4 regions of the Phytobacter diazotrophicus genome follow, and region 2 is predicted to be linked to each of the others. Evidence: predicted binding sites of a transcription regulator. Region 2 holds the regulator's gene; each other region holds the start of a gene.

Region 1 (8,069 bases), 1.6 Mb from region 2:
GGAAGCTCCCCACATCATAGGCATGATGTTTGCCGAGGTTAAAGGCAATGACCCCCAGACGATCCTGCGGGCCATAGAGCGTTAAATCGGGCACATCCGCCAGCGCATTCAGGGCATAGCGCATTAGCGTCTGTTCATAGTGAGCAATCGCGTCCAGCCCAAGGCCGCTGACATAATCGAGAGCGGCCCCCAGACCAATAATTCCCCCGGTATTGGGTGTACCCGCTTCGAAACGCCACGGCGCTTTGGCATAGGTTGTCCCTTCGGTCAGACTCACGGTGGCAATCATAGAGCCGCCCCCTTCCCACGGCGGCATGGCCTGTAAGATGTCCTCTTTGACATACAGCACGCCGATCCCCGTCGGACCGTAGATCTTATGGCCTGAGAAAACGTAGAAATCACAATCCAGCGCCTGCACATCGACCGTGTGATGCATGATGGCCTGCGCGCCATCAATCAGCACTTTCGTGCCATGTTGATGGGCCAGCGCTATCATTTCCGCTACCGGATTTTCGGTTCCCAATACATTGGAGACCTGTGTGACCGCCAGGAGTCGCGTACGCGCATCAAACAAGCCAGGCAGCGCCTCAAGTTGTAATGTTCCGTCGATATTGAGCGGTATGACGCGCAGCTCAGCACCGACGCGCTCACACAGCATCTGCCACGGCACGATATTCGCGTGATGCTCCATGGCGCTGATGATGATATTGTCGCCCGCCCGCACCTGACTGTTGCCCCAACTGTTGGCTACCAGATTGATGCCTTCGGTGGTACCACGCACGAAAACCAACTCTTCTGGTAGCCGGGCGTTCAGAAAACCGGCGACTTGGGTGCGAACCTGTTCCATGCGCTGCGTGGCTTCGGCACTCAGGGTATGGATCCCCCGGTGCACCGCCGCATAGCCGTGGCGAAAAAACTCCGCTTCGGCATCAATAACCTGATTCGGTTTTTGCGCGCTGGCTGCACTGTCCAGATACGCCAGCGGCACCCCGTTAACTTCACGCGTCAGGACCGGGAAATCGGCGCGTACGCTGTGAACGGAAAAACTCATGCTAAGCCTCCCGCAAGGCGTTGGCCAATGCGCGCCAGCACCTGCTGCCTGAGCGCTTCGTCGCTGATCGCTTCGGTGAGCTCAGCGGCGAAGGCGTAAATGATCATCTTCTGTGCCGCCTGCTGATCAATGCCACGCGAGCGCAGGTAAAACATCTGTTCATCGTCAATACGACCGACCGTCGCACCGTGGCTACATTTCACGTCATCAGCATAGATTTCCAGCTGCGGTTTGGTGTCCACCTCAGCCAGTCGTCCCAGCAACAGGTTGTTGTTGGTCATCTGTCCATCAGTTTTGATGGCGTGTTGCGCAACGTTGATCAGCCCGTTGAACACCGCACGACCTTTGTCGCTGACAATGGTTTTGTGCAACTGGCGGCTGTTGCAATAACCTTTATTGTGCTCAAGCCAGGTGCGGGTATCACACACTTCTGATTTCACCGGCATCGCCAGGCTGTTCATGCGCAGCGTGGTATTTTCACCGTTGAGTTGAGTACTGGTATTGTGGCGTAACACCGCGCCGCCCAGCAGGAAGCTATGACTGTGCGCCGCTGCATCCGCGCCAAGACGCATGTCGTTATGCGCAAAGTGGTAGCTTTCCGGGTTTTCAAAGGCCAGTTTGACATGATGCAGTTGGGCATTCGCCGCCACGTCCATGGTCAGCCGCGCGCCGGTGAAATGGCGATGCGTATTCAGGCTGACATAATGCTCGTAGACTGTCGCTTCGGCCCCTTCGGCCAGTGAGATATGGTGGCGGTAATGAGCGGTGTTCATCTCAGACCCGCCCAGCCCCTGGGTGATATGCATCAGCAGAAGCGGCCTGGTCGCCCGCTGATTACGACCGACGCTAATATGAGTGATGCTTTGCGCCAGGCTTTCTGTTAAGTGTAAAAACACCTCCGGCTGCACCGGGGCCTGCAAAGTCTGACGGTCATCGTTAATGGTCACAGTGAAGCCAGAACCGGCAATATCGTCACTGAGCGTCGCGTTGTAATACCCATCCATAAACACCAGTCGTAGTGCATCAACCGGCAATGCGAGAGCATCACACTCTTGTGCGCTCAACGCACCCGCCGTGCTGACAAACTGGCTATTTAGCAAACCGTCGAGCGGTGTATATTTCCAGTTTTCGTGTTTGCGCGTCGGCAGCCCTAAACGCAGCATTTGTTGCAGATGCTGTTGCGCCTGCTCTGAACGTGCCCCACCCTGTTGCTCAAACAGATGATGCCACTGTTGCAGCGCGTTACTGCTGTTCTGTAAGCCAGCCATAACCTTGCTCCTCCAGTTGCTTAACCAGTGTGAAATCACCGGATTTCACAATGCGCCCCTGATACAGCACGTGGACATAGTCCGGCTTGATGTAATCCAGGATCCGCTGATAGTGCGTCACAATAATGAAAGAGCGCTTATCATCACGCAGCGCGTTAACGCCATCGGCAACGATTTTTAGCGCGTCAATATCAAGCCCGGAATCGGTTTCATCGAGGATGCACAAATCAGGCTCCAGCACCGCCATCTGCAGAATATCGTTACGCTTCTTCTCGCCACCGGAGAAACCAACGTTAACCGAGCGCGTCAGCAGGTCTTCCGGCATTTTGAGCAACTTGATTTTGTCTTCCATCAGGTCCTGGAAATCAAAGCGGTCCAGCTCGTCCTGCTCACGGTATTTGCGCACGGCGTTAAGCGCCGTTTGCAGGAAGAATTGATTACTGACGCCAGGAATTTCTACCGGATACTGGAAGGCCATAAACACCCCTTCTCCGGCGCGATCTTCCGGGGAGAGCTCCAGTAAATTCTTACCTTTGTACTCGACGCTGCCGCCGGTAACTTCATAATCTTCACGTCCTGCCAGCGTTGCGGATAGCGTACTTTTGCCGGAACCGTTGGGTCCCATAATCGCGTGCACTTCCCCCGGACGCACATCCAGGCTCAGGCCACGCAGAATCTCTTTATCTTCAACGCTTACCTGCAGGTCTTTAATACTTAACATGTGTATTCCTTAATTCTTAACCGACGCTGTGTTCAAGACTAATAGCCAGCAATTTTTGTGCTTCAACGGCAAACTCCAGCGGCAACTCGGAGAACACGTCTTTACAGAATCCATTGACGATCATTGAAATGGCATCATCTTCGCTGATACCGCGCTGCAGGCAGTAGAACAGTTGATCTTCCCCAATGCGTGAAGTGGTGGCTTCATGCTCCAGTTGCGCACTGTTATTGCGACACTCCACATACGGGAAAGTATGCGCCCCGCAATCCGGGCCAATCAGCATAGAGTCGCACTGGGTGAAGTTACGGGCGTTGGTGGCGCTCGGCATAATCTTCACCAACCCGCGATAGCTGTTCTGGCTATGACCCGCAGAGATCCCTTTCGAGATAATGGTCGATTTGGTGTTTTTGCCGATGTGAATCATCTTGGTGCCCGTATCCGCCTGCTGGTGGCCACTGGTGAGTGCCACGGAGAAGAACTCACCGATGGAGTTATCGCCGCGCAGGATGCAACTCGGGTATTTCCAGGTGATGGCTGAACCGGTCTCCGACTGTGTCCAGGACATTTTGCTGTTCTCGCCTTCGCACAGCGCACGCTTGGTCACGAAGTTGAGGATACCGCCAGTGTTGTTATCGCCGGGGAACCAGTTCTGCACAGTAGAATATTTCACTTCCGCATCTTTATGGATGATGACTTCTACCACGGCCGCATGAAGCTGGTAACTGTCGCGCACGGGTGCGGAGCAACCTTCGATATAGCTAACATAGCTGCCTTCATCCGCGATCAGAATGGTGCGTTCGAACTGCCCGGTTTTTTCGGCATTGATGCGGAAATAGGTCGACAATTCCATCGGGCAGCGTACCCCTTTCGGGATGTAGATAAACGTACCGTCAGAGGCGACCGCCGCATTCAACGCTGCAAAGAAGTTATCATTGGAGGGCACGACGGTACCCAGGTATTTTTTCACCAGCTCAGGATGGTCATGTATGGCCTCACCAAACGAGCAAAAAATAATACCCTGTTCGGAGAGTTTTTCCCGGTAGGTGGTGGCAACAGAGACGGAGTCAAAAATGGCATCGACCGCCACTTCGCGCCCTTCACGGACCGGCACACCCAGTTGGTTGAATGCCGCTTCCACTTCATCCGTCAGGAAAGAATTTGCGCCAGTTTGCTGAACGGCCCCTGGCTGCGAGGCACAGGTATCATCACAACTTCCGCAGGAAGGCGCGGAATAGTAGCTGTAATCCTGATAATCGAGTTTCGCGTAATGGGCTTTCAGCCAGTGCGGCTCTTCCATCTCGAGCCAGGCGCGAAATGCGCTCAGGCGAAACTCCAGCATCCATTCAGGCTCGTTACGTTTGGCTGAGATCGCCCGCACGACATCTTCATTAATGCCTTTCGCCAGTTCGTCAGTGGTTAGCCGGGTAAAAAAACCCTCTTTATAATTGAGGTTCCCGGTCCAGGTTTTGACATCATCTGTTGCTTCAGTATTACGAGACATAGTACCGCCTATACCCCAAAGCTTTCGCCACAGCCACATTCATTCTGGGCTTTCGGGTTATGAAATTTGAATAACTGGTTTAAACCTTCGCGCACATAGTCCACTTCGGTGCCGTCAATAAATGGCATCGCCGCGAGCGGCACGTAGAGTCGTGCACCCTCACATTCAAAAAGCAGGTCGTCTTTATCCGGCTGCGTGACGGTGTCCATCACATAACCAAAACCTGCGCATCCTGTCTTTTTAATGCCCAGCCGGACACCCAGCAGGTCAGGTTGCTTACGGGTTAATCCGCGAATATGTTCTGCGGCGGCGGGTGTCATCGTTAGCCCACGCCAGGAAAAGTCTGCCGGGTCGAACGTCTCTGATTGCAATTCCATAGTTCTACCTCACATCATAAATCATGAAGGACATAACACTATGTTAGTGATAATGATTATCACTTCAACCTCTATTCCGAAGGGTTATTCGTGTACTGCCCGTTTTTTAAGCTCATGGTATAAGCATAGACTCTGTGTGAAGGCTTTACAGATAAGTGAAAAATTGTTTAATGATTTGATAAATAATAGCTATTTTCAGCAGCAAGGAAGGCGCGTCTGCGTCACTAAAAGATGTATAGGTAATACCTATTTTTGAGATAGGGAGCTAAAAAAGGGATCTTCGAAAACTTTTCCTGATATCAGAAAGTTAACTGCATCACAAAACGGATTATCAACGAGATACGGCACATTTAACCGCCAGCAGAACAAATGCTCATTACCTACTTCGGGAAAAAAGATGGGTCGATATGCCCCATTTCTCTACGGTGAGTCCTTTGTCCGGGCAGGCCAGAACTGAATAAGCGCCATTTAAATGCGCATACCGCTCAAAATGGTCGGCATTATTCCCCACCAGGGTATTGATAACTGACTGGATAACGTGCCCGTGGGAAACAACGCACACATTGCCTTGCCGGGCTGACAAGTCTGACAGCGCGCCAAGGACTCTTTGGGTGGCATCCTGTAGTGCTTCCCCATTTTGCGGCCCGATAGCCAAACTGCCGGAAAGCATCGCCTCAGCCTGTGCGCGCTCTTTCTCTGTCAGTTCGCTAATGCGTTTGCCTTCTAACTCGCCGAAATGACGTTCGACAAGGGCAGGATTGAGATGCAACGGGCAATCTAAGTGCGAGGCAATTTGCCTGGCTGCGGTCACTGAACGGCCCAAAGGCGAAGCGATGATAGAGGTAATGGATTTGTCTGTCAGATCCCGACACAGTGCAGAGATCTGCCTGATACCGACCTCTGTAACCGGGCTATCAAGGTGCCCCTGAATTCTGTTTTCAACATTCCAGACGGTTTCGCCGTGGCGGACCAGATAGATTTTCATCACGCACCATAAAAAGTGAGGGTTGGGAAAACGACGTTATTTAATCAATGCTCGCTGTTAGTGCAGCAAATATGATACTCAGCAAGTTTTTTTAAAGCCGCTGTTGTTTTACACAGCAAAACAGCACCGGGACGGCGCGCCAGATAGCAAAATCAGACGCAGAATAGTGATGCGCCGACTACAGGTCAACGGTTTGCCCTTCCGTCTTGCGAAATGACAAGACACAGTTATGCATAGTTTTCATACGCGAAATGAATGCATTACGCAGGTCTTATAATATAAGATGCCCGAACAGTATCTCTACCCAAAGTGGCCGTCATCATGCGTTGGTTCCTGGGCATTCTTGCCATTGTCATTATCTTTGCTGTCCTTGTTATCCGCTCCCGATTAAAAGATACCGATGACGACTATTAATAATCCTCGCTCTGGCAGCAAAAAAGTGGACTCGGGAGCCTGCCTGGACAGTGCAATAAGGCCCGTTAAACACAGGCCTTAATGCTATTCAGGATTGCAGCGTTGCCAGCCGGGCGGCAAAACCGACAAAAATAAGACCAATTAATGAGTTGCCGAGTTTTGCGAGACGTTTTTTCGTTTTCACAAACTGTGTCACATAGGTCCCGGAGATAATCAGGAAGCTGAAATAACAGACGCTAATTAATTCCAGCGTACTGGCCAGGATAAAGAACGCCATTCCCGTGTTGGTATAATGGATGTCGATAAACTGCACAAAAAACGACACATAAAACAAAATCGCTTTCGGGTTGGTCAGGCTCAGTACCAGCGAACGCTTGAAGATATCGCCCTTATGTACCTCATGCTCACTCACGCTTTTGCCCTTACGAGAAAGCGCACTGTAGAGCATTTTCACCCCCAGCCAGAGCAGGTAAAACGCGCCAAGATAGCGGACCAGATTGAACAATACTGGCGTTGTTTTGATAAGCGTTGCCACCCCCATATAGGCGAGGAACATCAACACCGCATCGCCGATAAACACGCCCGCAGCAGCGACATAGCCATTTTTCAGCCCACCCGCCACGCTGGTTTTGAGCACAAAGAAGGTGTTCGGACCAGGCACTAAGATAATGAAAATCGCCCCAATAAAATAAGACCAAAAACTGATAACACCATATTCGGCAAACACTTTGCCTCCTGCAAATACCGTTAAAGCCGATGAGCGGCCTATGCTACAAGAGCCGACAGAGAAACTAAAGCGCAGGAAGACACAAAAGGCCCGCCGAAGCGGGCATAAATACTCCGTTAATGGTGAAGCATCTCATCAACAATCCGATCTTTTTTAAGCTGATAAGGGTAATAAGTTGGCCAGTTGTCCATCTCTTTTAGCAGCGCCTCCTGAGAGGTATTACCCATAAAGATATGGAAATGCGTGGAAGTGCGCGGTGCAATAATGTGATCGCTAAATTGCACAAACTTTGGGGCCTTACTGCTGGCATCTTTACATTCGAATAGATAACGCACGCCCTTCTTACCGGAGGTATACATCAGGATTTTATGCCCGGCGTAATCATATTTACAGGCACTCACCTTGTCGCCGACATGGAATTCCATCACCCCATTTTCAATACCGATTGTATCGATGTCGGTGACATATCCCTTGCGGTAGTACGCTTTCAGTTCATCGAACGATTTACTCTTGTCTTTCTCTGCCTTTTTCCGCAACACCGGATCCAGATCGCCGCTTTGCAGGTAAGGATAGAGAGACTGCCACATACCGTCCCAGTCGGTCAGCTTTCTGTCTCTGACATCGCTATCGTTAAATTCACCGTTCGCCGCTTTTTCCTCTACTTCACTCAACGGTTTCCCGTGCGAATGGTGATCATGAGAAAAGGCAGTAGCGCTTACTAAAAGCGTCCCCAGAACTATCGTTGTTTTTGCAAAATGGCTAACCAAAATCCGTCCCTCGGTTTACGAAAATATGTTATGCTATGTTATAACATAACATTATTCAAGATGTAAAATTTCCCTGTTAACGTTACGTGCTGCCTCCTGCTTATCGGATGGAAATTTCGCCATTGCCTGCTATAAAGCAATGGTCAGGTTTTAACCACTTCGTCATCACTTCTGAGGTTCTTTTATCATGTCGATAGCCAAAGCACACAGCTTAAAGCAAGTTTATCAAATGCTTAACTCAGGGAAGTACAGTGAAAT
Region 2 (8,069 bases):
ATGCTACGGCGGACAAACTGGTCTTCAATCGCACTGTGGGTCTACGCGATACCTGGGCGAAAATCGGCGAGTAATCCCGTCTTGCCAGGATGCTAAAAACGCTGCCTCGTGCAGCGTTTTTTATTTCTCGACTGAAAATAAGTTACTGCCCACCTTCTTTTTTTCTAAAATATTGTTTTAAATTTATCCAATCATCTTTTCAGTTATTTATCGATAACGCAGACTCTGTCACTCTGAAAGCCTTGCTGCGTAAGCCACCAGCCTGTAAGCAACAAATCTGTGTGGTGCGTCATAATCCCTGTATTCCTTTCCTGTAAACACTTGATAATTCGCGTCGCGAAAAATATGCTTACAAACGACAGATTTAGAAACATTTTCTATAACTGTCAGTAATATTTCATTTTTTTACTTTGTTGCTGTTTGCCTTTGCGCAGCACTTTTTATTTTTCGTCAAAGAGGAACACTCATGAACGCGTTTAACGCTAAACGTAAGGCGTTAGCGTTGGCTATTGCCTGCGCCACCGCATTACCTGGTTTAACTTTCGCTCCTTCCGCCAGCGCCACTGGTTTTGTTGATGATGCCACGCTCACCGGCGGGATTTACTACTGGCAGCGCCAGCGTGACCGTAAAGATGTCACCGATGGCGATAAATACAAAACTAACCTGTCGCACTCCACCTGGAATACCAATCTCGATTTCCAGTCAGGTTATGCTGCCGATATGTTCGGTATTGATGTCGCGGTCTTTGCAGCGATTGAGATGGCTGAATCCTCAGAAAGCGCACACCCGAATGAAATCGCATTTTCAAATAGCCACAAGGTGTATGACGAAGACTGGTCCGGCGATCGCAGCGGCGCAAGTCTCTATAAAGCCGCCGCGAAATTTAAATATGGCCCGGTGTGGGCGAGGGCAGGGTACATCCAGCCGACGGGGCAAACGCTGCTGGCCTCAAACTGGAGCTTTATGCCGGGCACCTACCAGGGGGCAGAAGCCGGTGCAAAACTGGATTTCGATGATCGCGGTGCGCTGAGCTTCTCATACATGTGGGCCAATGAATACAAAGCGCCGTGGTATAACGAAACGGATAATTTCTACCAGAACGATGGCGTGAGCAAAATTGATTATGTCCACTCTCTGGGCGCATCGTACGACTTTAAAAACGATCTGATCCTCGAAGCCGCGTTTGGCCAGGCACAGGGCTATGTTGATCAATATTTTGCCAAAGCCAGCTATAAGTTTGACGTCGCGGGTAATCCGCTTTCCACCAGTTATCAGTTCTATGGCTCGCGCGACAAGGCCGATAACAACACCATTAATGATATTTATGACGGCACCGCGTGGCTACAGGCACTCACTTTTGGCTATACGATCGGCCCTGTGGATTTACGCCTGGAAGGGACCTGGGTCAAAGCTGATGGCCGTCAGGGCTATTTCAACTCACGTATGACGCCGCAGTATGGATCTTCCAACGGTCGCCTGGATATCTGGTGGGATAACCGCTCCGACTTTAACGCCCATAATGAGAAATCCGTCTTTGCTGGCGCTATGTATGACCTGAAAGGCTGGAACCTGCCGGGGTGGGCGGTCGGTGCATCGTATGTATATGGCTGGGATGCCAAACCGTCCAATGTCTCCTCTGGCGATAAATATTACGATGCGGGAAATTCCATCAAAGAGTCGGCGTACAGCCTTGACCTGCTTTACACGGTGCAGGAAGGGATGGCAAAAGGCACCTTATTCAAGCTGCATTTCACCCAATATGATAACCATTCCAATATCCCGAGTTGGGGCGGTGGATATAACAACATCTTCCAGGACGAACGTGACGTGAAGTTTATCGTCATTGCGCCCCTGAATATTTTCTAATGCGAGGGAATGCCATGATGACGAAACCGATATTGCTAGCCCTGATGACGCTGGGGCTTGCCGCCTGTGTGCAACAGCCGCAGGCACCAAAGGAAGATGCGCGATTAAAAGAGGCTTATAGCGCCTGTATTACTACGGCAGAAGGTTCTCCGGAAAAAACAGCGGCGTGCAGAAGTGTGCTGGATGTCCTGCGCAAAGAGAAAGCGCACCAGCAATTTGCGCAGGAGGAGAGCGTGCGCACCCTGGATTATCAGCAGTGTCTTGAAGCGACGCATACCGGAAACGGGCAGGCGGTAAAATCCCGCTGTGACCAGATCTGGCAGGAGATACGCCACCATAACACGGTAAATTAACCGTCTGAAAGGGCCCGCTTCGGCGGGCTTTTTCGTGTGGTGAAAGCAGAAAATAAAAAAGCCAACCCGGAGGTTGGCTTTATAACGATGCGGGTGATTATTTATCAGCCGCTTCGTGCGCGTTTTCATCAGTACGGCAGTCACCTTCGGCGCAGTGGCCATACAGGTAGAGACTGTGGTTCGTCAGACGAATACCATGCTTAGATGCGATTTCACGCTGACGCGCTTCAATAGAGTCATCGCTGAACTCGATCACTTTGCCGCAATCCAGGCAAATTAAGTGGTCGTGGTGATGCTGCTGCGTCAGTTCGAAGACGGATTTACCGCCTTCAAAATTATGGCGGGTCACAATCCCGGCATCGTCGAACTGGTTAAGTACACGGTACACCGTGGCCAGCCCAATCTCTTCGCCCATGTCGATCAGGCGCTTATATAGATCTTCCGCACTGACATGATGGTTCTCCGGCTCCTGAAGCACTTCCAGGATTTTTAACCGAGGAAGCGTGACTTTCAGGCCGGCCTTCTTTAATGCGGTATTGTTGTCAGTCATGCGGAATCTGTCCTGTTGCTAAACGATTCACTTCCCGTCGGGAAGCTACAAGGAATGCACCTGGGATAATGCGTCTCATTATAGAACTGCCATGCCTGAATGAAAACTGCAAGTCCTCAAGTAAAGTAAGCTTATAAAACGTGGTAGCGTCTACAAAGTCCTTTGGGCTAGCCGTTTTAATCAGGGGCCATTGTACAGCGCTGGAGAAAAAAGTTAAAAAATTGTAGCAATTATTTCCATCGCTTTTATCTATTAATCCGGCGCAACCAGCAGGTTGCGCCAAACATCATCAGGCATTGAGGATGTCGTTCAGGTGAAGTTCTTCAGAAATCTGTTTTACCCATTTGTCGACGCGGCCAGCGGTCAGTTCAGGCTGACGGTCTTCGTCAATGGCAAGGCCAACGAAGTGGTTGTCGTCTGCCAGACCTTTTGACGCTTCAAAATGGTAACCTTCGGTCGGCCAGTGGCCTACGATAGTTGCGCCGCGCGGTTCAATAATGTCGCGAATGGTGCCCAGCGCGTCACAGAAGTACTCTGCGTAGTCTTCCTGATCGCCACAGCCAAACAGAGCAACCAGTTTGCCGTTAAAATCGATATCTTCCAGCGTCGGGAAAAAGTCATCCCAGTCACACTGTGCTTCACCATAATACCAGGTCGGAATGCCAAGCAGCAGGATGTCGTAACCTTCCAGATCCTCTTTGCTGCTTTTAGCAATGTCATGCACATCGGCAACATCTTTACCAAGTTGAGCCTGGATCATCTTTGCGATGTTTTCGGTATTACCGGTATCGCTGCCGAAAAAAATGCCTGTGATTGCCATGAGTAAAATAACCTCTTGAAACTTAATGATATGGTGGTGGCGATTGGCCCACGGATAAGGGCAATCATAGCAGATCAGAGAAGCACGCGGAAACTGCAATCACGCAAGACTGCACTCTGTGCAACATGAAAGTGAATTTTTGCGATAATTCAGAGGATTTCCTGGTCGTTCAGCGCGTTAAGCTGAGCCAGTAACATCTCTTCAATCAATTCGCTCCGGCTCATTTCCCGCGCATCCGCCAGCGCGTTTAGCGCGTCGACAGCCTCGGCGTTGAGTTTTAATTCGACGCGTTTAAGCCCACGAACCTTGTCGCGTTTAAGCTGATTGCGCTTATTGATGCGCAATTGCTCGTCGCGAGAGAGCGGATTGGTTTTAGGACGTCCCGGGCGACGTTCATTCGCGAACAGATCTAATGTCGTGCGGTCCGTTTGTTCTTTAGCCATGATTTAAGAATACTACGGGAAGTACAAGCAATCGGGTCATAGCCCGGGCTGATTAGCGCGCCATCATACATCAGCGATGCGGACACGCCAACGACCGGGCGCTTTCAGGCAACCGGTCGCCGGGTTTTTAATCAGTTTGTCTTTTCAGCGAGATAACGGCGGATGGCGCGCAGAACCGCTTCTGGCTTTTCTGCATGCACCCAGTGCCCGGCACCGGCAATGACATGCGCGCGCGCCTGCGGGAACTGTTGCAGCAGTTCGTCGCGATACTGTTCGGTAACATAGGACGAATTGCCGCCAGGGATAAAGAGAGCAGGGTGGTTCCAGGCGGGCACTGTTTCCCAGCCCACTATATGGGGGTACTGATCCCACAACGCGGGCACATTGAAGCGCCATTTGCCATCGACAAACGACTTGAGCAGGAACTGTATCACCCCTTCTTCATTTATATGCTCACGCATGACGGCGGTGGCCTGCTGGCGCGTCGTGACACCGGCATCGGTTACCGCATTGATGGCAGAAAAGATCTCATCGTGACGGCGTACATGGTAATTGACCGGGGCAATATCGATAGCGACGAGCTTGTCGATGCGTTCAGGCGCCAGTGCGGTAAAGGCCATCACCGCTTTCCCCCCCATGGAGTGACCAACGAAGGTTGCGCGCTCGATACCGTGGGCATCAAGAGTATCCAGTAAGTCCTGTGCCATCGCCGGATAATTCATCTCCGGTGAGCGTTCGGAAAGGCCATGATTGCGCATATCAACCTGAATAATATCATGGTCATTGACGAGGTCACGGGCGAGCACGCCAAGGTTGTCCAGGCTACCAAATAAACCGTGAACCAGCACGATGGGGGAATTGTTGTGCGATTGTTGTGCAGATTGCGCTCGGGTATTCAATTTCATGGCAAAGTTCTTTTTTTCGCTCTTTCGGATTAAGGTATTATGTTGAACATTCTGCCGTCCGGCTGCAAGGTTTTGACACACTCTGACTTTGCCGCCATCCTGGTTTGACGCTATCCGCTGTTGGGATTTGACTTTATAATCTCAATAACTTGTATTCAGAATAGACACTGCACTGGATTAAGATGAAAACGATCGAAGTTGATGATGAGCTCTACAGTTATATTGCCAGCCATACAAAGCACATTGGCGAGAGCGCATCCGACATTTTACGGCGCATGTTGAAGTTTTCCGCCGCTTCGCAGCCAGCTGCCGCTGTTCAACTCGCGAAAGAAACCCCTGCACCTGTTACGGTTGAAGAAGTGAAACCGGCTAATACGGCAAAAGATAAAGTCCGCGCGGTGCGTGAACTGCTGCTCTCTGACGAGTATGCAGAGCAGAAAAAGGCCGTTAATCGCTTTATGCTGGTGCTGTCTACACTTTACTCATTAGATAAAAAAGCTTTTGCAGAATCCACTGAGTCTCTGCATGGGCGCACCCGCGTATACTTCGCGGCGGATGAACATACCCTGTTGCAAAACGGCAACCAGACGAAGCCAAAACAGGTGCCTGATACCCCGTACTGGGTTATCACTAACACGAATACGGGTCGTAAATGCAGCATGGTGGAGCACATCATGCAGTCAATGCAATTCCCGGCGGAATTGATTGAAAAGGTTTGCGGCACAATTTAATCCTTGCATAAAAAGGACCAGGCAATGGCTAACCACGAACGTGCGGGGCAACCTGCGCAACAGAGCGATTTGATTAACGTCGCCCAGCTTACTGCGCAGTACTATGTGCTGAAACCAGAAATCGGCAATGCTGAGCACGCGGTAAAATTTGGTACGTCAGGTCACCGCGGCAGCGCGGGGCGTCACAGTTTTAACGAACAACACATTCTGGCAATTGCTCAGGCTATCGCCGAAGAGCGCGCCAAAAACGGTATCACTGGTCCGTGCTATGTCGGTAAAGACACGCACGCCCTGTCTGAACCTGCCTTTATCTCTGTACTGGAAGTGCTGGCGGCGAACGGCGTTGATGTGATCGTGCAGGAAAACAATGGCTTCACGCCTACCCCTGCGGTGTCCAACGCTATTCTGGTGCACAATAAAAAAGGTGGCGCGCAGGCTGACGGGATCGTCATTACCCCGTCGCACAACCCACCGGAAGATGGCGGTATCAAATACAATCCGCCAAACGGTGGCCCGGCTGATACCAACGTGACCAAAGTGGTTGAAGATCGCGCGAACGCGCTGCTGGCTGATGGCCTGAAAGGCGTGAAACGCATTACGCTGGATGCCGCACTGGCGTCCGGCCACGTGAAAGAGCAGGATCTGGTGCAGCCGTTTATCGAAGGGCTGGCCGATATCGTCGATATGGCGGCTATCCAAAAAGCGGGCCTGAAACTGGGCGTTGATCCGCTGGGTGGTTCCGGTATCGAATACTGGAAACGTATTGCGGCGTTTTACAAGCTTGACCTGACTATCGTTAACGATCAGGTTGATCAAACCTTCCGCTTTATGCACCTCGATAAAGACGGCGTGATCCGCATGGACTGCTCCTCTGAGTGCGCTATGGCCGGTTTGCTGGCGCTGCGTGACAAGTTCGACCTGGCCTTTGCCAACGACCCTGACTATGACCGTCACGGTATCGTGACGCCAGCCGGTCTGATGAATCCGAACCACTACCTGGCGGTCGCGATTAACTACCTGTTCCAGCATCGTCCGCAGTGGGGCAAAGATGTCGCCGTGGGTAAAACCCTGGTCTCTTCTGCCATGATTGACCGCGTGGTGAATGACCTGGGGCGTAAGCTGGTGGAAGTGCCGGTCGGCTTTAAATGGTTTGTTGACGGTCTGTTTGACGGCAGTTTCGGCTTCGGCGGCGAAGAGAGCGCAGGGGCCTCCTTCCTGCGTTTCGACGGCACGCCGTGGTCTACCGATAAAGACGGTATCATCATGTGCCTGCTGGCGGCGGAAATCACCGCGGTTACGGGTAAAAACCCGCAGCAACATTACGATGAGCTGGCCGCACGTTTCGGCGCGCCGAGCTACAACCGTCTGGGTGCCAGCGCAACCTCCGCACAGAAAGCGGCATTGTCCAAACTCTCTCCGGAAATGGTCAGTGCCAGCACGCTGGCGGGGGATCCCATCACCGCACGTCTGACGGCAGCACCGGGTAACGGCGCGTCTATCGGTGGTCTGAAAGTGATGACTGACAACGGCTGGTTCGCTGCCCGTCCGTCAGGTACAGAAGACGCCTACAAAATTTACTGCGAAAGCTTCCTCGGTGAAGAACACCGTAAGCTGATTGAGAAAGAAGCGGTAGAAATTGTCAGTGAAGTGCTGAAAAACGCGTAATCCTCATCAGGCCCTGTTCAGGGCCTGATTCTTTTCTACAGCATAAATCGATAGCCAATGCCGGTTTCTGTCAATAAATGGCGGGGACGTGCAGGATCGGCTTCCAGCTTCTGACGAAGATGGCCCATATAGATGCGTAAATAGTGACTATGCTCAACGGCGTTTGGTCCCCAGACCTGGCTTAACAACTGGCGTTGGGTCAACACCTTACCGTGGTTATTGAGTAACACGGCCAGCAGACGAAACTCGATAGGAGTAAGATGCAGCTCTTCACCCGCCCGCATAATACGGCGGTTGGCGAGATCAACCTGAATATCTGAAAAGCTCACCAGGGGATCGCTTTGTTGCATACCCGCATTGCGGCGCAGCGCTACGCGCAGGCGCGCCTGCAATTCCCCGATACCAAAGGGTTTACTCAGATAATCGTCAGCCCCGGCATCCAGCGCGGCAATCTTGTCGCTCTCTTCGGTTCGCGCGGATAGCACGATAACCGGAATCTGGCTCCACTGACGCAGATCGCGGATGAAATCAATGCCATCACCGTCCGGCAGGCCTAAATCGAGGATCACAAGGTCTGGCTTGCGCGTTGCGGCCTCGATAAGGCCACGCTGCAGTGTTTCGGCTTCCCAGGCGCGCAACCCCTCGGCTTCCAGCGCAGCACGCAGAAAACGACGTATGGCCTGTTCATCTTCAACGATGAGAACGTTAATCACAAATCAAGCTTTTGGCGGGTGT
Region 3 (8,069 bases), 2.1 Mb from region 2:
AAGGCTGACGAACAGCAATGTGACGATCAACAACAGCGTGCGGGCAAAAGAACTGCGCGGTGAGAAGCGCATTCGCCTCATGCTTTAGAACCGTCCGGCACAAAGACGTAGCCCAGACCCCAAACGGTCTGAATGTAACGTGGGTGAGCCGGATCCTCTTCCACCATGCGACGCAGGCGGGAGATTTGCACGTCGATAGAACGCTCCATTGCGGAGTATTCACGACCACGCGCCAGATTCATCAGCTTATCGCGCGACAGCGGCTCACGCGGATGGCTCACCAGCGCTTTCAGCACGGCGAACTCACCGCTGGTCAGCGGCATCGGCTCATCTTCGCGGAACATCTCACGGGTACCGAGGTTCAGCTTGAACTTACCAAATGCGATAACCGCTTCTTCCTGCGAAGGCGCACCGGGCAGTTCATTTGCCTGACGACGCAGTACCGCACGGATACGCGCCAGCAGTTCACGCGGGTTGAACGGTTTTGGAATGTAGTCATCAGCACCGATTTCGAGGCCAACGATACGGTCAACTTCTTCCCCTTTCGCCGTCACCATAATGATCGGCATCGGGTTACTCTGGCTACGCAGGCGGCGACAGATGGACAGGCCATCTTCACCCGGCAGCATTAAGTCGAGAACCATCAAGTGGAATGATTCGCGGGTTAACAGGCGGTCCATTTGCTCCGCGTTAGCGACGCTACGAACCTGGAAGCCCTGCTCGGTAAGATAACGCTCAAGCAGCGCGCGCAGGCGCATATCGTCATCCACTACCAGAATCTTATAATTCTCTTGCATTGTTTTTACTCCCAAAGGTTCCGACAATTATGAATACGTATTCTAAAAAAGTGCGCGTCGAGGACCAGCTAAATCTGGTATAAATTCTAGTCGAAATTGTTACAAAGCATATTTAACAGTAGCTTATATGCACATTGCATCACAGAAATGATGATTAATCCGCACCTTAAGGGGCGGTGATTTGTAAAGAAATCAGAGAAAAAAGAAGGCCATGAAATGAAAACGCCCCTGATCACCCGAGAAGGCTACGACAAGCTGAAACAGGAACTGGATTTTCTCTGGCGTCAGGAGCGCCCGGAAGTCACCAAAAAAGTCACCTGGGCGGCGAGCCTCGGCGATCGCAGTGAAAATGCCGACTACCAGTACAACAAAAAGCGCCTGCGTGAAATAGACCGCCGCGTTCGCTATCTGACAAAGTGCCTGGAAAACCTGAAAATTGTCGATTACTCACCGCAACAGGAAGGCAAAGTCTTCTTCGGCGCGTGGGTGGAAATCGAAAATGACGATGGCAACACATTGCGTTTTCGCATTGTCGGTTACGACGAAATTTTTGGTCGCAAAGACTACATCTCCATCGACTCGCCAATGGCGCGCGCGCTGCTGAAAAAAGAGGTCGGTGATGTCGCAGTGGTGCAGACGCCCGCCGGGGAAGCCACCTGGTATGTTAATGAAATCGAGTATGTAAAGTAACGCACCAGGAACTATCCGGTAGCCCCCGGCGCGACTGGCATTTTTCTGTCTCAGTCCGTATAACTATCCCCTGATTTTGTTCAGAAGATGATATTGAAATGATGAATGATTCGCTCTGCCGCATTATTGCGGGTGAACTTCAGGCCAGAGCCGAACAGGTAGAAGCTGCCGTTCGCCTGCTTGATGAAGGGAACACCGTGCCGTTTATCGCGCGTTATCGTAAAGAAGTCACCGGCGGTCTGGATGACACGCAGCTGCGTAATCTGGAAACCCGCCTGGGGTATTTACGTGAACTCGAAGAACGCCGCCAGGCCATCCTGAAGTCGATTGGCGAGCAGGGCAAGCTCACCGATGAATTGAGCAAAGCCATCAACGGTACGCTCAGTAAAACCGAACTCGAAGATTTGTATTTACCGTACAAACCCAAGCGCCGCACCCGTGGGCAAATCGCCATTGAAGCAGGCCTTGAGCCGCTGGCGGATTTGCTATGGAACGAGCCTTCACACGACCCGGAAAGCGAAGCTGCAAAATATATCGATGCCGACAAAGGCGTTGCCGATGCCAAAGCAGCACTGGATGGCGCACGCTACATCCTGATGGAGCGCTTTGCAGAAGATGCGCAGTTGCTGGCGAAAGTGCGTGATTATCTGTGGAAAAACGCCCATCTGGTCGCCGCCGTAGTGAGCGGCAAAGAAGAGGAAGGCGCAAAATTCCGCGATTATTTCGATCACCATGAGCCGATTTCCACCGTGCCGTCACACCGCGCGCTGGCCATGTTCCGTGGCCGCAACGAAGGGGTATTGCAGCTCTCACTGAATGCCGATCCGCAGTTTGATGAGCCGCCAAAAGAGAGCCATTGCGAGCAAATTATTCAGGATCACCTTGGCCTGCGGCTGAATAATGCGCCGGCAGATAGCTGGCGCAAAGGCGTTGTCAGTTGGACGTGGCGCATTAAGGTGCTGATGCACCTGGAAACCGAACTGATGGGGACCGTGCGTGAACGTGCGGAAGATGAAGCGATCAACGTCTTCGCCCGTAACCTGCATGACCTGCTGATGGCCGCACCCGCTGGCCTGCGCGCGACGATGGGTCTCGATCCGGGTCTGCGTACCGGCGTGAAAGTCGCCGTTGTCGACGGCACGGGTAAGCTGGTCGCCACTGACACCATTTACCCACATACCGGCCAGGCAGCAAAAGCCGCCGTGGTGGTCGCCGCGCTGTGTGAAAAACACAATGTTGAACTGGTCGCTATCGGCAACGGAACGGCATCGCGTGAAACCGAACGTTTCTTCCTGGACGTGCAGAAACAGTTCCCAAAAGTCACCGCACAGAAAGTGATCGTCAGCGAGGCCGGGGCGTCGGTCTATTCCGCCTCTGAGCTGGCGGCGCTGGAATTCCCCGATCTGGACGTTTCCCTGCGTGGCGCGGTGTCAATCGCCCGTCGTTTGCAGGATCCGCTGGCAGAGCTGGTGAAAATCGATCCGAAATCCATCGGCGTGGGCCAGTATCAGCACGACGTCAGCCAGACGCAACTGGCGCGTAAACTGGACGCGGTCGTCGAAGACTGCGTGAACGCCGTTGGCGTGGACCTGAACACCGCGTCTGTTCCCCTGCTGACTCGCGTTGCCGGTTTAACCCGCATGATGGCGCAAAATATTGTCGCCTGGCGCGATGAGAATGGTCAGTTCCAGAATCGCCAGCAACTATTAAAAGTCAGCCGACTGGGGCCAAAAGCCTTTGAGCAGTGCGCGGGCTTCCTGCGTATCAACCACGGCGACAACCCGTTGGATGCCTCTACCGTGCACCCGGAAGCGTACCCGGTTGTGGAACGTATTCTGGCGGCGACAGAGCAGTCTCTGCGCGATCTGATGGGCAACAGTAGCGGTCTTAAGTCACTGAAAGCGTCCGACTTTACCGACGAGCGTTTCGGGGTACCGACCGTGACTGACATCATCAAAGAGCTGGAAAAACCAGGCCGTGACCCGCGCCCGGAGTTCAAAACCGCCCAGTTTGCTGACGGTGTTGAAACGATGAATGACCTGCTGCCAGGCATGGTGCTTGAAGGTGCGGTGACCAACGTTACCAACTTCGGTGCGTTTGTGGATATCGGCGTGCATCAGGATGGCCTGGTACATATCTCTTCGCTTGCCGATAAATTTGTTGAAGATCCGCATACCGTCGTGAAAGCGGGGGACATCGTCAAAGTAAAAGTGCTGGAAGTGGACCTGCAACGCAAACGTATTGCGCTGACCATGCGCCTTGATGAGCAGCCGGGAGACAGCAATTCACGGCGTGGTAATGGCGGCGCTCGCGAGGCAGGCAACCGCCCTGCCGCCCGTCCGGCCAAACCGCGCGGGCGCGAGTCGCAGCCTGCTGGCAACAGCGCCATGATGGATGCGCTGGCGGCCGCCATGGGCAAAAAACGTTAAACCCTTCGCCCTCTCTTTCGGGAGAGGGTACTCCCTCTTCCAGATGTTCAAATCTAAACAAACAGGTGTACTGCGTTATTTCTTACCTGCCAGTAACTCTTTGAATAATCTCCGGATTAATTTTCAAAATTATTAACTAATTTTATATTAGTTATATTTTAGTTAATAAAACCGCCTCATAACTCTTTATTATTTAAACTTTATTCTTATTATTAATTTAACCTTAAGTCCGGGTAATAAATTAAATATCCATTCACTGTTTCTTATTTGTTATTGCAAACGGGAAAGGCAAAACAACATAAATTTTGAGCCATATCAACAATGGCTCGGATTGTGGTTCCGCTTTGCGTAATATCGCGGTTTAATAGTGATGATAAAAACTATTCTCATTATCATTGTATGAGTGGAGTGACACTCATTGCTGTGCTGGCTAACTAACTGGTTTCATGCGCTTTACTGGCGCATGGTGGGAATGTTGTTTGCGATACAGATAAGTAGGTCCTATGCAATTCTCTCCTGACAGTGCGTGGAAAATAACGGGGTTCTCTCGCGACATTAGCCCTGCGTGGCGCCAGAAACTCCTCTCATTAGGCATGTTGCCCGGCTCATCCTTTAATGTCGTGCGCGTAGCCCCCCTTGGTGATCCTATTCACATTGAAACCCGACGCGTTAATCTGGTCTTGCGTAAGAAAGATCTCGCGTTTCTGGAACTGGAAGCCGTTTCCCGCTAATGGCCCGGCCATGAAAGAGAGAGAAGAACAATGAAAAAATTGACCGTGGGATTAATTGGTAATCCTAATTCCGGCAAGACCACATTATTCAATCAGTTAACTGGCGCGCGCCAGCGCGTGGGGAACTGGGCGGGTGTCACGGTTGAGCGCAAAGAGGGGCAATTCTCTACCACCCACCATCAGGTTACGCTGGTCGATTTGCCCGGTACCTACTCCCTGACCACTATCTCGTCACAGACCTCACTGGATGAGCAAATTGCCTGTCACTACATTCTGAGCGGCGATGCGGACATCCTGATTAACGTCGTGGATGCCTCAAACCTCGAGCGCAACCTCTATCTCACGTTGCAGTTGCTGGAACTGGGCATCCCCTGCGTGGTGGCGCTGAATATGCTGGATATTGCCGAGAAGCAAAAAGTCCGCATTGATATCGACGCCCTCTCCGCTCGCCTCGGCTGCCCGGTTATTCCGCTGGTGTCCACCCGTGGCCGCGGTATCGACGCGTTAAAAATCGCGCTTGATCGTCATCAGAAAAATAAACAAATCGAGCTTGTCCACTATGCCCAGCCGCTTTCGCGTGAAGCCGATGTACTGGCGCAAGGCATGGCCGCGGATATGCCCATCCAACAACGTCGCTGGCTGGGCCTGCAAATGCTGGAAGGCGATATCTACAGCCGCGCTTACGCTGGCGATGCCGCCCACAAGCTGGATATTTCACTGGCACGCCTGCAGGATGAAATCGACGATCCCGCACTGCACATTGCCGATGCCCGTTATCAAACCATTGCCGCCATTTGCGAGGCGGTCAGTAACACCCTGACGGCGGAATCCAGCCAGTTTACGGCAGCCGTTGACCGAATCATTCTGAACCGCTTCCTTGGCTTACCGATTTTCCTGTTTGTGATGTACCTGATGTTCCTGCTCGCCATTAACATCGGTGGCGCATTACAGCCGATTTTTGATGCGGGTTCAGTGGCGATTTTCGTCCACGGTATCCAGTGGCTGGGCTATACGCTGCATTTCCCGGAATGGCTGACCGTTTTCCTGGCTCAGGGGCTGGGCGGTGGTATCAACACGGTGCTACCGCTGGTACCGCAAATCGGCATGATGTACCTGTTCCTCTCATTCCTTGAAGATTCCGGCTATATGGCACGTGCGGCCTTCGTCATGGACCGTTTGATGCAGGCGCTGGGGCTGCCGGGTAAATCCTTCGTGCCGCTGATTGTCGGCTTTGGCTGCAATGTTCCCTCGGTGATGGGGGCCAGAACCCTGGATGCGCCACGTGAACGGCTGATGACCATGATGATGGCGCCGTTTATGTCCTGCGGCGCGCGTCTGGCCATTTTCGCTGTATTCGCGGCGGCCTTCTTCGGCCAGCAGGGGGCGTTACTGGTCTTTTCGCTATACGTGCTGGGCATTGTGATGGCAATCCTTACCGGCCTGATGCTCAAACACACCATCATGCGTGGCGAAGCGTCACCGTTCATTATGGAACTACCGGTCTACCACGTGCCGCATCTGAAAAGTCTGGTGCTGCAGACCTGGCAGCGTCTGAAAGGGTTTGTGCTGCGGGCCGGTAAAGTCATTGTGATCGTGAGCATTTTCCTCAGTGCTCTCAATAGTTTCTCTTTGAGCGGTAAAACGGTCGATAACATTAACGATTCTGCGCTGGCGTCAGTAAGCCGCGTCTTTACCCCCATACTGGAACCGATTGGCGTGCACGGTGACCACTGGCAGGCGACCGTTGGCCTGGTGACGGGGGCAATGGCGAAAGAAGTGGTAGTCGGGACGCTCAACTCACTTTATACCGCCGAACACATTCAGAAAGCGGAATTTAATCCCGCAGAATACAACCTCCCTGACGAACTTCTCGCCGCACTCAACGAGACCTGGAGCAGCCTGAAAAACACCTTCAGTCTGAGCGTACTGGCCAACCCTATTGAAGCCAGCAAGGGCGACGGTGAGATGGCAGAAGGCACTATGGGCGTGATGAGTGAGAAATTCGGCAGCGCCGCTGCGGCCTACAGCTACCTGATTTTCGTCCTGCTCTACACCCCGTGCATATCCGTAATGGGCGCCATTGCCCGTGAATCGAGCCGTGGCTGGATGGGGTTCTCCGTGCTGTGGGGGCTGAATATCGCCTATTCACTTGCCACGCTGTTCTATCAGACCGTGAGTTTTGATGAACACCCGGTTTACAGCCTCACCTGTATTCTCGCGGTGATCTTGTTCAATGTCATCGTGATTGGCGGTCTGCGTCGCGCCAGAAGTCGCGTGGATGTGAATCTACTGGCCAGTCGCAAAACCGTCGCCAGTTGTTGTGAAAGCCCGGCGGGTGATTGCCACTAAGGACACGAAAAATGGCATCGTTAATTGAGGTTCGCGATATGCTTGCTTTACAGGGTCGGATGGAAATCAGCCAGCTCTGTAACGCGCTGCATCTTTCCCGGCCAATGGCCGATGCCATGCTGACGCGCATGGAAGCCATGGGCAAAGCAGTACGTATTCAGGAAGAGGCGGACGGCTGTCTGAGCGGCGAGTGCAAACAATGCCCGGAAGGAAAATCGGCCTGTCAGCGTGAATGGTGGTCACTGACAGGATGTTGATAGCGGGTCAGGCGACCCGCTCATAACATTACTTATAGACATCCGCCGTAGCATGGATGTCTTTTTCATTCTTCTCGCCGCTGGTAACAACGAAATATTTGCCGCCCAGCTCATCCGCTTTTTTCGACAGCTCTTTTTTCGCGTCCATGGGTGCCGAGGTATCAGACGTGGTAATCGTCCCCACTTTTGTCAGATTCATACCCGCGACCTTATCTTTTTCGAGTTCCTGCGCCGCCATAACGCCAAACGACAGGGAGCCAATCACCAGAGATGCAACAATACCTGTAACAAGTTTCATAGACTTGATTCTCCTCGGTTTTTTAGATTGTGATGCTGCGGTAAAAAAGATAAGCCAACCGCAGCAACGTTCTGAGTATTGTCGTGAAACAGCATTTTTTCCAGGCGGCGCAATAATTACACGTCGAAACTATTAAATTCCGTCAATGCACTGCAGAAATCGTCCGGGTGAGAAATAAAAGGCGCATGAGCTGCTTTAGGAAAGATCAGCGACTGGCTTTGTGGCCAGCGCGCATCCAGTGCGGCAACAATTTTGCGCGGCACCAGCCCATCTAATCGCCCGTAAAGTCGCAAGAAGGGAATTTCCAGCCCTGACAGTGCATCGCGCAGATCTTCTGTTTTGAGGATCTCCAGCCCACCGTTCAGCACCTCTGCTGAGGGCATCGGTAACGACAATACCGCCTGCTTGAGCTGACGCGCATCCTGACGGGCTGTCTCCGTACCCATCGTCTGCAGAGCCAGGAAGCGCTCTACCGTACGTTGAAAATCCTCGCTGAGCTGTCGCTGGAAACCGGCCAG
Region 4 (8,069 bases), 2.5 Mb from region 2:
CATTTGTTATGTCGGTACTGATCTGTTTTACCATATGTTTAATATATATGACCCGTGTATATCATCGTAGTGTATGGATCAGAAAACGCTGGCGGGAGCAGGCATTAACTGACCCGTTGACTGGTTTACCTAATTTACGTGCGCTGGAATTGCATCTGGAGAAAAATAGGAATCAGATTGTCTGCTGTTTTCATATGAAAAATCTGGAGTTTTTAAGCCGGCATTACGGAATGATGATGCGTGTCTATTTTAAGCGTAGCGTCACTCATGCATTGCGCCCATTGTTACAGCCAGGGGAATTATTGTTCCAGTTGCCTGGCTGTGAATTACTGTTGGTACTGGAGGGCCCACAGGCTGCCGATCGCTTGCAGCACATGCTTGATTTCCTCAATAGCCAGCGCTTTCACTGGCAAAATACCAGCCTTGATGTCGAGTTTGGCGCCTCATGGGGAGACGTGAACGGTGCGGGAGAAACGCTACACCATACGTTAGGGCAGTTGAGCTGGCTCTCTGAACAGGCTTGTACCACCCCTCAACCGCTGGCGTTGACCAACAGCCTGGCCATCGTGACTGGCCAGACGACTGAGCGCGTAATGTTGCTTAATAAGGTAAAACGGGCGCTGGATGAGCGCACGCTGCAACTGTATGCTCAGCCCATCCTTGACGCGCAGAGGCAGGGTTATCATGAAATCCTCACGCGTCTTGTCAGTGATGGTGAGGTGATGAGCCCGGCGCACTTCATTCCTGTGATTGCGCAGTTTAATCTCAGCACCCGCTTCGACATGCAGGTCATTGAAACCTTGCTGCAATGGATGCAGGCAAATCCGCAACCTGGCGATAAACAACGTCAGCGCTTCTCAGTAAACCTGATGCCACTGACGCTGATGCAAAAAGATTTTGCCGCAAAATTACTGAAGCTCTTCGCGGCTTACGCGATCTCTTGTCGTGAAGTCATTATCGAAATTACCGAAGAGCAGGCCTTTTCGCATTCTGAATTCAGCGTGAAGAACATTCAGCAATTGCGTCAGGCCGGTTTTAAAATTGCCATTGACGACTTCGGTACGGGGTTTGCTAATTTCGAACGGTTAAAGCGTCTGGAGGCAGATATCATCAAGATTGATGGCTGCTTTGTGCGGGATATTGCCCACGATCCGCAGGATGTGATGATTGTGAAATCCATTTGCGAGCTGGCAAAAGCGAAGTCACTGACGGTGGTGGCGGAATATGTCGAGACAGAGGAACAACGCGCGTTGCTGTTGAATGCCGGGGTGAATTATCTGCAGGGATACTTACTGGGGAAACCGCAGCCATTAGTCGCGGCTGGGAAGGCGTAAACCGGGGTTGCCCCCGGTTTATCTGAATTACAGTACCAGTGCCGCGATAGAGGCGGACAGGACGCTCACCAGCGTTGAACCGTAAACCAGTTTCAGACCGAAGCGGGAAACCACGTTACCTTGCTCTTCGTTCAGGCCTTTAATCGCACCGGCGATAATACCGATAGAAGAGAAGTTAGCGAAGGAAACCAGGAAGACAGACAGGATGCCTTCCGCACGCGGAGACAGGCTGGATGCGATTTTCTGCAGATCCATCATCGCCACGAATTCATTGGAAACCAGTTTGGTTGCCATGATACTGCCCACCTGCAGCGCTTCTGAGGACGGAACACCCATTACCCAGGCAATCGGGTAGAAGATGTAGCCCAGAATCCCCTGGAAGGAGATGCCGAGAATGGCAGCGAACAGGGCGTTCAGACCAGAAATCAGAGCGATAAAGCCGATCAGCATTGCCGCAACGATAATCGCGACTTTAAAGCCCGCCAGTATATACTCGCCCAGCATTTCGAAGAAGCTCTGTCCTTCATGCAGGTTAGACATCTGCAGGTTTTCTTCGCTCTCATCGACGCGGTATGGGTTGATCAGGGACAGCACGATAAAGGTGCTGAACATGTTCAGAACCAGCGCCGCGACCACATATTTTGGCTGCAGCATGGTCATGTACGCGCCAACAATTGACATCGAAACGGTAGACATCGCGGTAGCCGCCATGGTGTACATGCGGTTGCGGGACATTTTTCCGAGGATATCTTTGTAAGCGATGAAGTTTTCAGACTGGCCCAGAATCAAGGAGCTGACTGCGTTAAATGATTCCAGTTTACCCATGCCGTTGACTTTGGACAGGACGGTACCGATAGCGCGAATAATAATTGGCAGTACGCGGATATGTTGCAGGATACCGATCAGCGCAGAAATGAAGACAATCGGGCAGAGCACTTTCAGGAAGAAGAATGCCAGACCTTGATCGTTCATTTTGCCGAAGACGAAGTTTGTCCCTTCGTTGGCAAATCCGAGCAGTTTTTCAAACATCTCGGAGAAGCCTTTCACAAAACCCAGACCCACGTCAGAGTTCAGGAAGAACCAGGCAAGCAAGACTTCAAGCACGAGCAGTTGGACAACAAAGCGAATGCGGATTTTTTTGCGGTCACTGCTTACAAGTAATGCAAGCAGCGCCACAACGGCAAGCGCCAGAACAAAGTGCAGAACGCGGGACATATTTGCTCCAAATATGAGACGGGTAGAAATTTCGTGCACATTCTATGTAACAAGCGGAAAGAAAACGAGATCAAACACACAGTATATTAATGACCTGTGACCAGACTCAAAAATAGTGATCCACCATACATTTCTGTTATGTTAAGTAAAAGAATGAAAAGTTGCACTGTAATGCTAAACTCTTAACAAGACGGTGTGATTTGCATCTCATCGTTCCCGTCTTAAAAACATCCGGCCCGTCATCGTTTCTGACTATCGAAGAAATCAATCGAATCTATTCTAAATGAACTTGATAATCATTCTCATTTTGGTAGCATGAAACATAGCAAAGGCTATATTTAGGGGCAAGAAATGAACAACAGTCGCGTTGAGAGTAGCAGTGGACGTGCAGCGCGCAAGTTAAAGCTCGCGTTAATGGGACCTGCGTTCATTGCGGCGATCGGGTATATCGATCCGGGTAACTTCGCCACTAATATTCAGGCCGGGGCCAGCTTCGGTTACCAACTGCTGTGGGTGGTTGTCTGGGCAAACCTGATGGCCATGCTGATTCAACTGCTGTCAGCAAAGTTAGGGATTGCCACGGGTAGAAACCTCGCAGAACAAATTCGCGATCATTACCCGCGTCCGCTGGTCTGGTTCTACTGGGTACAGGCGGAAATTATCGCCATGGCCACGGACCTTGCCGAGTTTATCGGCGCCGCCATCGGTTTTAAGCTGATTCTCGGCGTGTCGCTGTTACAAGGTGCGGTACTGACCGGGATCGCCACCTTTTTAATTCTGATGCTGCAACGCCGCGGGCAGAAACCGCTGGAAAAAGTCATTGGCGGGCTGCTGCTGTTTGTTGCGGCGGCTTATATTGTTGAGCTGGTTTTCTCACGTCCTGAACTGGCTCCGCTCAGTAAAGGCATCTTGATCCCAAGCCTGCCGGGTACCGAAGCCGTATTCCTTGCCGCTGGTGTGTTAGGGGCAACAATCATGCCGCACGTGATTTACCTGCACTCCTCATTGACCCAGTATCTGCATGAGGGAACGCGCCGCGAGCGGTATTCCGCGACTAAGTGGGATGTGGGTATCGCGATGACTATCGCCGGTTTCGTCAATCTGGCGATGATGGCGACTGCCGCTGCTGCATTTCACTTCAATGGTCATACCGGCATTGCCGATTTGGACGAAGCCTATTTAACGCTTGAACCGCTGCTCAGTCATGCGGCGGCTACCGTGTTTGGCCTGAGCCTGGTGGCAGCCGGGCTTTCCTCTACCGTGGTAGGGACGCTGGCCGGGCAGGTGGTGATGCAGGGGTTTGTGCGTTTCCATATTCCATTATGGGTACGCCGGACCATCACTATGATGCCATCGTTTGTCGTTATCCTGATGGGGCTTGATCCCACACGCATTCTGGTGATGAGCCAGGTACTGCTCAGTTTCGGCATCGCCCTGGCGCTGGTGCCATTGCTGATCTTTACCAGTGACCGCGCGTTAATGGGGGAGCTGGTGAATACGCCGACGGTCAAACGCGTTGGCTGGCTGATTGTGATCCTGGTGGTGGCGCTAAATGGCTGGCTGCTGGTGGGAACCGCTTTAGGGATATAACGCTAAATATTGCCAAAGAAAAAGGAGCGCATGCGCTCCTTTTTGCTTATAGCCTGTTTGTTAACGCCAGTGACCATGGCCATGACCACGTCCCGGGCCGCGACGATCATCGCGATCATTCCAGCCTTCACGGTAACCGCGTTCGTAAGCATCACGCTTATCCCAGCCACGGTGGTAGCCACGGTCATGCATACGCCAGCGATGGTCACGCCATTCGTAATTACGATGCCAGTAGTCGCGATCGCGCCAGCGTCCGCCGTCCCAATAATTGCCGTAATTGTCGCGATCGCCAATTTGCAATTTTACAGAAGGCAGCAGTGTTATTTCGCCAGAGTTAGCGACCAGTGGGGCACATGCCATTAATACTGCTGCGAGAATCAGTGACCTGAACATAGTTTTCTCCTTCACGATCGGGTCTGTTGCAGCAATATTATGTAACGTTTATGCCCGCATCTTCGGAGGAACTCCTAAATCCGTAGTGACAGCACTTTTTGCTAAAAATGCTGTTATTTTGCGCTGTTCAGGATCGTGTCAATGTTGGCGCATTCCGCTTCGCTGAACTGGCGATTAGCCAGCATGCCGACGGCGTCATCAAGCTGGCTGGTTTTACTGGCACCAATCAGCACGGAGGTCACCTTGTCCCCGCGCAGAACCCATGCCAGCGCCATTTGCGATAATTTTTGCCCACGGGCTATCGCCAAATCATTCAACTTGCGGACTTTTGCCAGCTTTTCATCCGTAATCTGATCGGGATTGAGGAAACGGCTACCGCTGGCGGCGCGTGAATCTTCCGGAATACCATTCAGATAACGGTCGGTGAGTTGTCCGCCTGCCAGCGGCGAAAACGCAATGCTGCCGACCCCTTCTTGTTGCAGCACAGTCAACAGTTCGTCTTCCACCCAACGCTCGAACATCGAATATTTGGGCTGATGGATAAGGCAGGGCGTGCCCAGATCATTGAGTATCTCAATGGCCTGGCGCGCCAAATCGGCCGGGTAATTCGACAGACCGACATACAGCGCCTTGCCCTGGCGGACAACGTGGTCCAGCGCTCGCATGGTCTCTTTCAGCGGCGTTTCAGGGTCCGGACGGTGGTGATAGAAGATATCGACATAATCGAGCCCCATCCGGCGCAGGCTTTGATCGAGGCTGGCAATCAGGTATTTGCGTGAACCCCAGTCGCCATAGGGGCCATCCCACATGGTATAGCCTGCTTTGGTCGAGATGATCAGTTCATCCCGATAAGGCAAAAAATCTTCCTGTAGCAGACGACCAAAATTGCGCTCGGCAGAGCCGGGAGGCGGCCCGTAGTTATTGGCGATATCGAAATGAGTTATCCCCAAATCGAAAGCATGTCTGAGTAGCTGACGGCTATTTTCAATGAGTGTTGCATCGCCAAAGTTATGCCACAGTCCAAGTGAGATTGCCGGAAGCTTAAGACCACTGTCACCGCAGCGGCGAAATTCCATTTTCTGATAGCGATCCCCGGAGGCCAGATAAACCATACATATGCCCTTAATGTCAGTGTATACGTTTACACATGTGGCCTTCGAGCTTACACCAGCTTGCCGGTTCTCGCTGATTTCCTCTGCTAAATTCTGCCGTTACGCACTATTTTTTGCGTGGTGCGATCATCACCGGCTTTCCTGCCAGCAACAGCCAGGCGGGTAACATCACAATGCATAACAGTGGCAGCAGACTGGTATCCGGCACCACGGCGGCAGCCATAAACAGGCTCAACCAGGCGTCGCGGGTGACGACCAGCACCATTCCGAGAATGGCACACGAGATAGTGATTGCTGCCGGGACGGCATTGACGTGTTCATGCAGCATCAGACCGAGAGCGACGCCAACAAACACCGCCGGGAAGATGCGCCCGCCGCGAAAACCACAGGCCGCCGCAACCACCAGCGCCGCCAGTTTTATCACTGCGAATAGCAGATAATCCGTTACGGTAAAGGTCTGCGCGAACGCCATTTGCTGCATCTCATCCAGCCCTTTAAACAGGGTGATATTGCCGCCAATAACGCCGAGCACGCCCAGAATAAAGCCACCGATCCCGAGCATCAGTACCGGGCTTTTCAGGCGATGCATCAACTGGTGCAAACGCGGCAGGCACCAGACCGCTACCATCCCCAGCGCAATCGCGATGGCGCAGACGACCGCACCGCTGATGATATCGACCAGATGCATCTGCGGATAATGCGCAACAGGCAGAGCGAAGTGGGGATGGAAAAACAGCCCGGTGGTCAGAGCGCCTGCGGCGGCGGCCATCAGCGGGGCGAACAGGCGGTCCCATAGCGGCAGGTCAGTATTTGAATTCAGCGTCTGGGAGAAAATCAGCGCGGCTGCCACGGGGGTGCCAAACAGTGCGCCAATGGTTCCGGCAGAGGCGAGAATAGTCCAGTCGAGAGGGGCAACGCGCGGGAACAATTTTCCACCCAATGCCACGGCCAGGGCAATATTGAGCACCATAATAGGATGCTCCGGCCCAAGACTCACACCACCGGCCAGGCCAAGCACCAGGGCAACCAGCAGGCCGGGTAGGGCAGAGACATGTACTGGTGCGCCAATCAGCGGCTCGGTTGCCGGATCCGGGCCGCCATGTCCGGCGCTGTAACGAATCACCAGACCGACCGCCAGCCCGGTCAGGGTCAGGATCATAATCACCCAGAAAGGGGAGTCAGGGGTAAAACCCAGACGATAAGGCAGCCCATTCCAGAGTATCAATTGCAGAACGGCGGCCACTTTCATGACCAGCAATAACACCAGACTGGATGCGACACCGATAATCAGCGCGGGAAGCGCCAGCAGCAGCATCGTTCTGGCTCGCGGATGGAGCATGTTCATTTCCTTTTAACTGAGCACAGGGTCACAGCACGCTTGTGGAAAATATCCGGCGGGTGCAAACATTGCTGAAACCATTACGTTAATTTGTGACGAAGATCGATAATCCCGGGGCACTCATGCTATGTTCGTTGTCGTTATAGCGCCTTGAATTTACAGTGTGCCAAAGATTTATTCTGACTTTAGCGGAGCCGTAAAAGAATGACAAAATATGCTTTAGTAGGGGACGTGGGTGGCACGAACGCACGATTAGCGCTCTGCGATCTCAGTAGCGGAGCCATCTCCCAGGCCAAAACCTATTCCGGCCTTGATTATCCCAGCCTCGAGGCGGTGGTACGCGTGTACCTCGATGAGCATAAGGCAGAGGTAAAAGATGGCTGTATCGCCATCGCTTGCCCTATTACCGGTGACTGGGTGGCGATGACCAACCACACCTGGGCTTTCTCTATCGCCGAGATGAAAAAAAACCTTGGCTTCGCACATCTGGAAATCATTAACGATTTCACCGCTGTTTCTATGGCGGTGCCGATGCTGAAAAAAGAGCACCTGACTCAGTTCGGCGGCGGTGAGCCGGTTGAAGGCAAGCCAATCGCGGTCTATGGCGCAGGCACGGGCCTTGGCGTATCACACCTGGTGCATGTCGATAAGCGCTGGGTCAGCCTGCCGGGTGAAGGCGGACACGTGGATTTTGCGCCGAACAGCGAAGAAGAGGGCATTATTCTGGAGGAGCTGCGCGCGGAGATCGGCCATGTGTCTGCTGAGCGTGTTCTGTCCGGTCCGGGGCTGGTCAATTTATACCGCGCGATCGTGAAATCGGACGGACGGCTGCCGGAAAACCTGCAGCCGAAAGATGTCACCGAACGTGCCCTGGCGGATAGCTGTATCGATTGTCGCCGCGCGCTGTCGCTGTTTTGCGTCATTATGGGACGTTTCGGCGGCAACCTGGCGCTGAATCTCGGTACGTTTGGCGGCGTCTATATCGCAGGCGGTATTGTGCCGCGCTTCCTGGATTTCTTTACCGCCTCCGGTTTCCGCGGTGGTTTTGAAGACAAAGGACGTTTCAAATCCTACGTACAGGATATC

The links. The regulator Fur, encoded in region 2, represses iron uptake genes when iron is present. The targets are predictions, from matches to a motif close to ATAATAATGAGAACNACTATCAA.
Region 1: the regulator Fur is predicted to act here: its motif matches at 4,959-4,981, upstream of sufA (Fe-S cluster assembly scaffold SufA).
Region 3: the regulator Fur is predicted to act here: its motif matches at 4,290-4,312, upstream of feoA (ferrous iron transporter A).
Region 4: the regulator Fur is predicted to act here: its motif matches at 2,839-2,861, upstream of ACS0RQ_RS07555 (Nramp family divalent metal transporter).

What each region holds. Positions count from the first base shown of each region.
Region 1 is NZ_CM125428.1:2,361,546-2,369,614, reverse strand. It holds gene sufS (cysteine desulfurase SufS) at 1-1,051, opposite strand, end outside; gene sufD (Fe-S cluster assembly protein SufD) at 1,048-2,319, opposite strand; gene sufC (Fe-S cluster assembly ATPase SufC) at 2,294-3,040, opposite strand; gene sufB (Fe-S cluster assembly protein SufB) at 3,057-4,541, opposite strand; gene sufA (Fe-S cluster assembly scaffold SufA) at 4,550-4,918, opposite strand; gene ACS0RQ_RS11575 (histidine phosphatase family protein) at 5,295-5,903, opposite strand; gene leuE (leucine efflux protein LeuE) at 6,406-7,044, opposite strand; gene zinT (metal-binding protein ZinT) at 7,161-7,811, opposite strand; gene ACS0RQ_RS11560 (hypothetical protein) at 8,041-8,069, shown strand, end outside.
Region 2 is NZ_CM125428.1:4,002,288-4,010,356, reverse strand. It holds gene glnS (glutamine--tRNA ligase) at 1-74, shown strand, start outside; gene chiP (chitoporin ChiP) at 467-1,867, shown strand; gene chiQ (ChiQ/YbfN family lipoprotein) at 1,885-2,220, shown strand; gene fur (ferric iron uptake transcriptional regulator) at 2,318-2,770, opposite strand; gene fldA (flavodoxin FldA) at 3,060-3,590, opposite strand; gene ybfE (LexA regulated protein) at 3,740-4,033, opposite strand; gene ybfF (esterase) at 4,165-4,938, opposite strand; gene seqA (replication initiation negative regulator SeqA) at 5,121-5,669, shown strand; gene pgm (phosphoglucomutase (alpha-D-glucose-1,6-bisphosphate-dependent)) at 5,694-7,334, shown strand; gene kdpE (two-component system response regulator KdpE) at 7,370-8,047, opposite strand.
Region 3 is NZ_CM125428.1:409,219-417,287, reverse strand. It holds gene envZ (two-component system sensor histidine kinase EnvZ) at 1-81, opposite strand, end outside; gene ompR (osmolarity response regulator transcription factor OmpR) at 78-797, opposite strand; gene greB (transcription elongation factor GreB) at 1,014-1,487, shown strand; gene ACS0RQ_RS01895 (Tex family protein) at 1,586-3,916, shown strand; gene feoA (ferrous iron transporter A) at 4,420-4,647, shown strand; gene feoB (Fe(2+) transporter permease subunit FeoB) at 4,678-6,996, shown strand; gene feoC ([Fe-S]-dependent transcriptional repressor FeoC) at 7,008-7,253, shown strand; gene ACS0RQ_RS01875 (YdgH/BhsA/McbA-like domain containing protein) at 7,282-7,551, opposite strand; gene bioH (pimeloyl-ACP methyl ester esterase BioH) at 7,668-8,069, opposite strand, start outside.
Region 4 is NZ_CM125428.1:1,533,739-1,541,807, forward strand. It holds gene ACS0RQ_RS07545 (sensor domain-containing phosphodiesterase) at 1-1,334, shown strand, start outside; gene ACS0RQ_RS07550 (NupC/NupG family nucleoside CNT transporter) at 1,362-2,549, opposite strand; gene ACS0RQ_RS07555 (Nramp family divalent metal transporter) at 2,901-4,139, shown strand; gene ypeC (DUF2502 domain-containing protein YpeC) at 4,200-4,532, opposite strand; gene mgrA (L-glyceraldehyde 3-phosphate reductase) at 4,646-5,644, opposite strand; gene ACS0RQ_RS07570 (ion channel protein) at 5,751-6,983, opposite strand; gene glk (glucokinase) at 7,188-8,069, shown strand, end outside.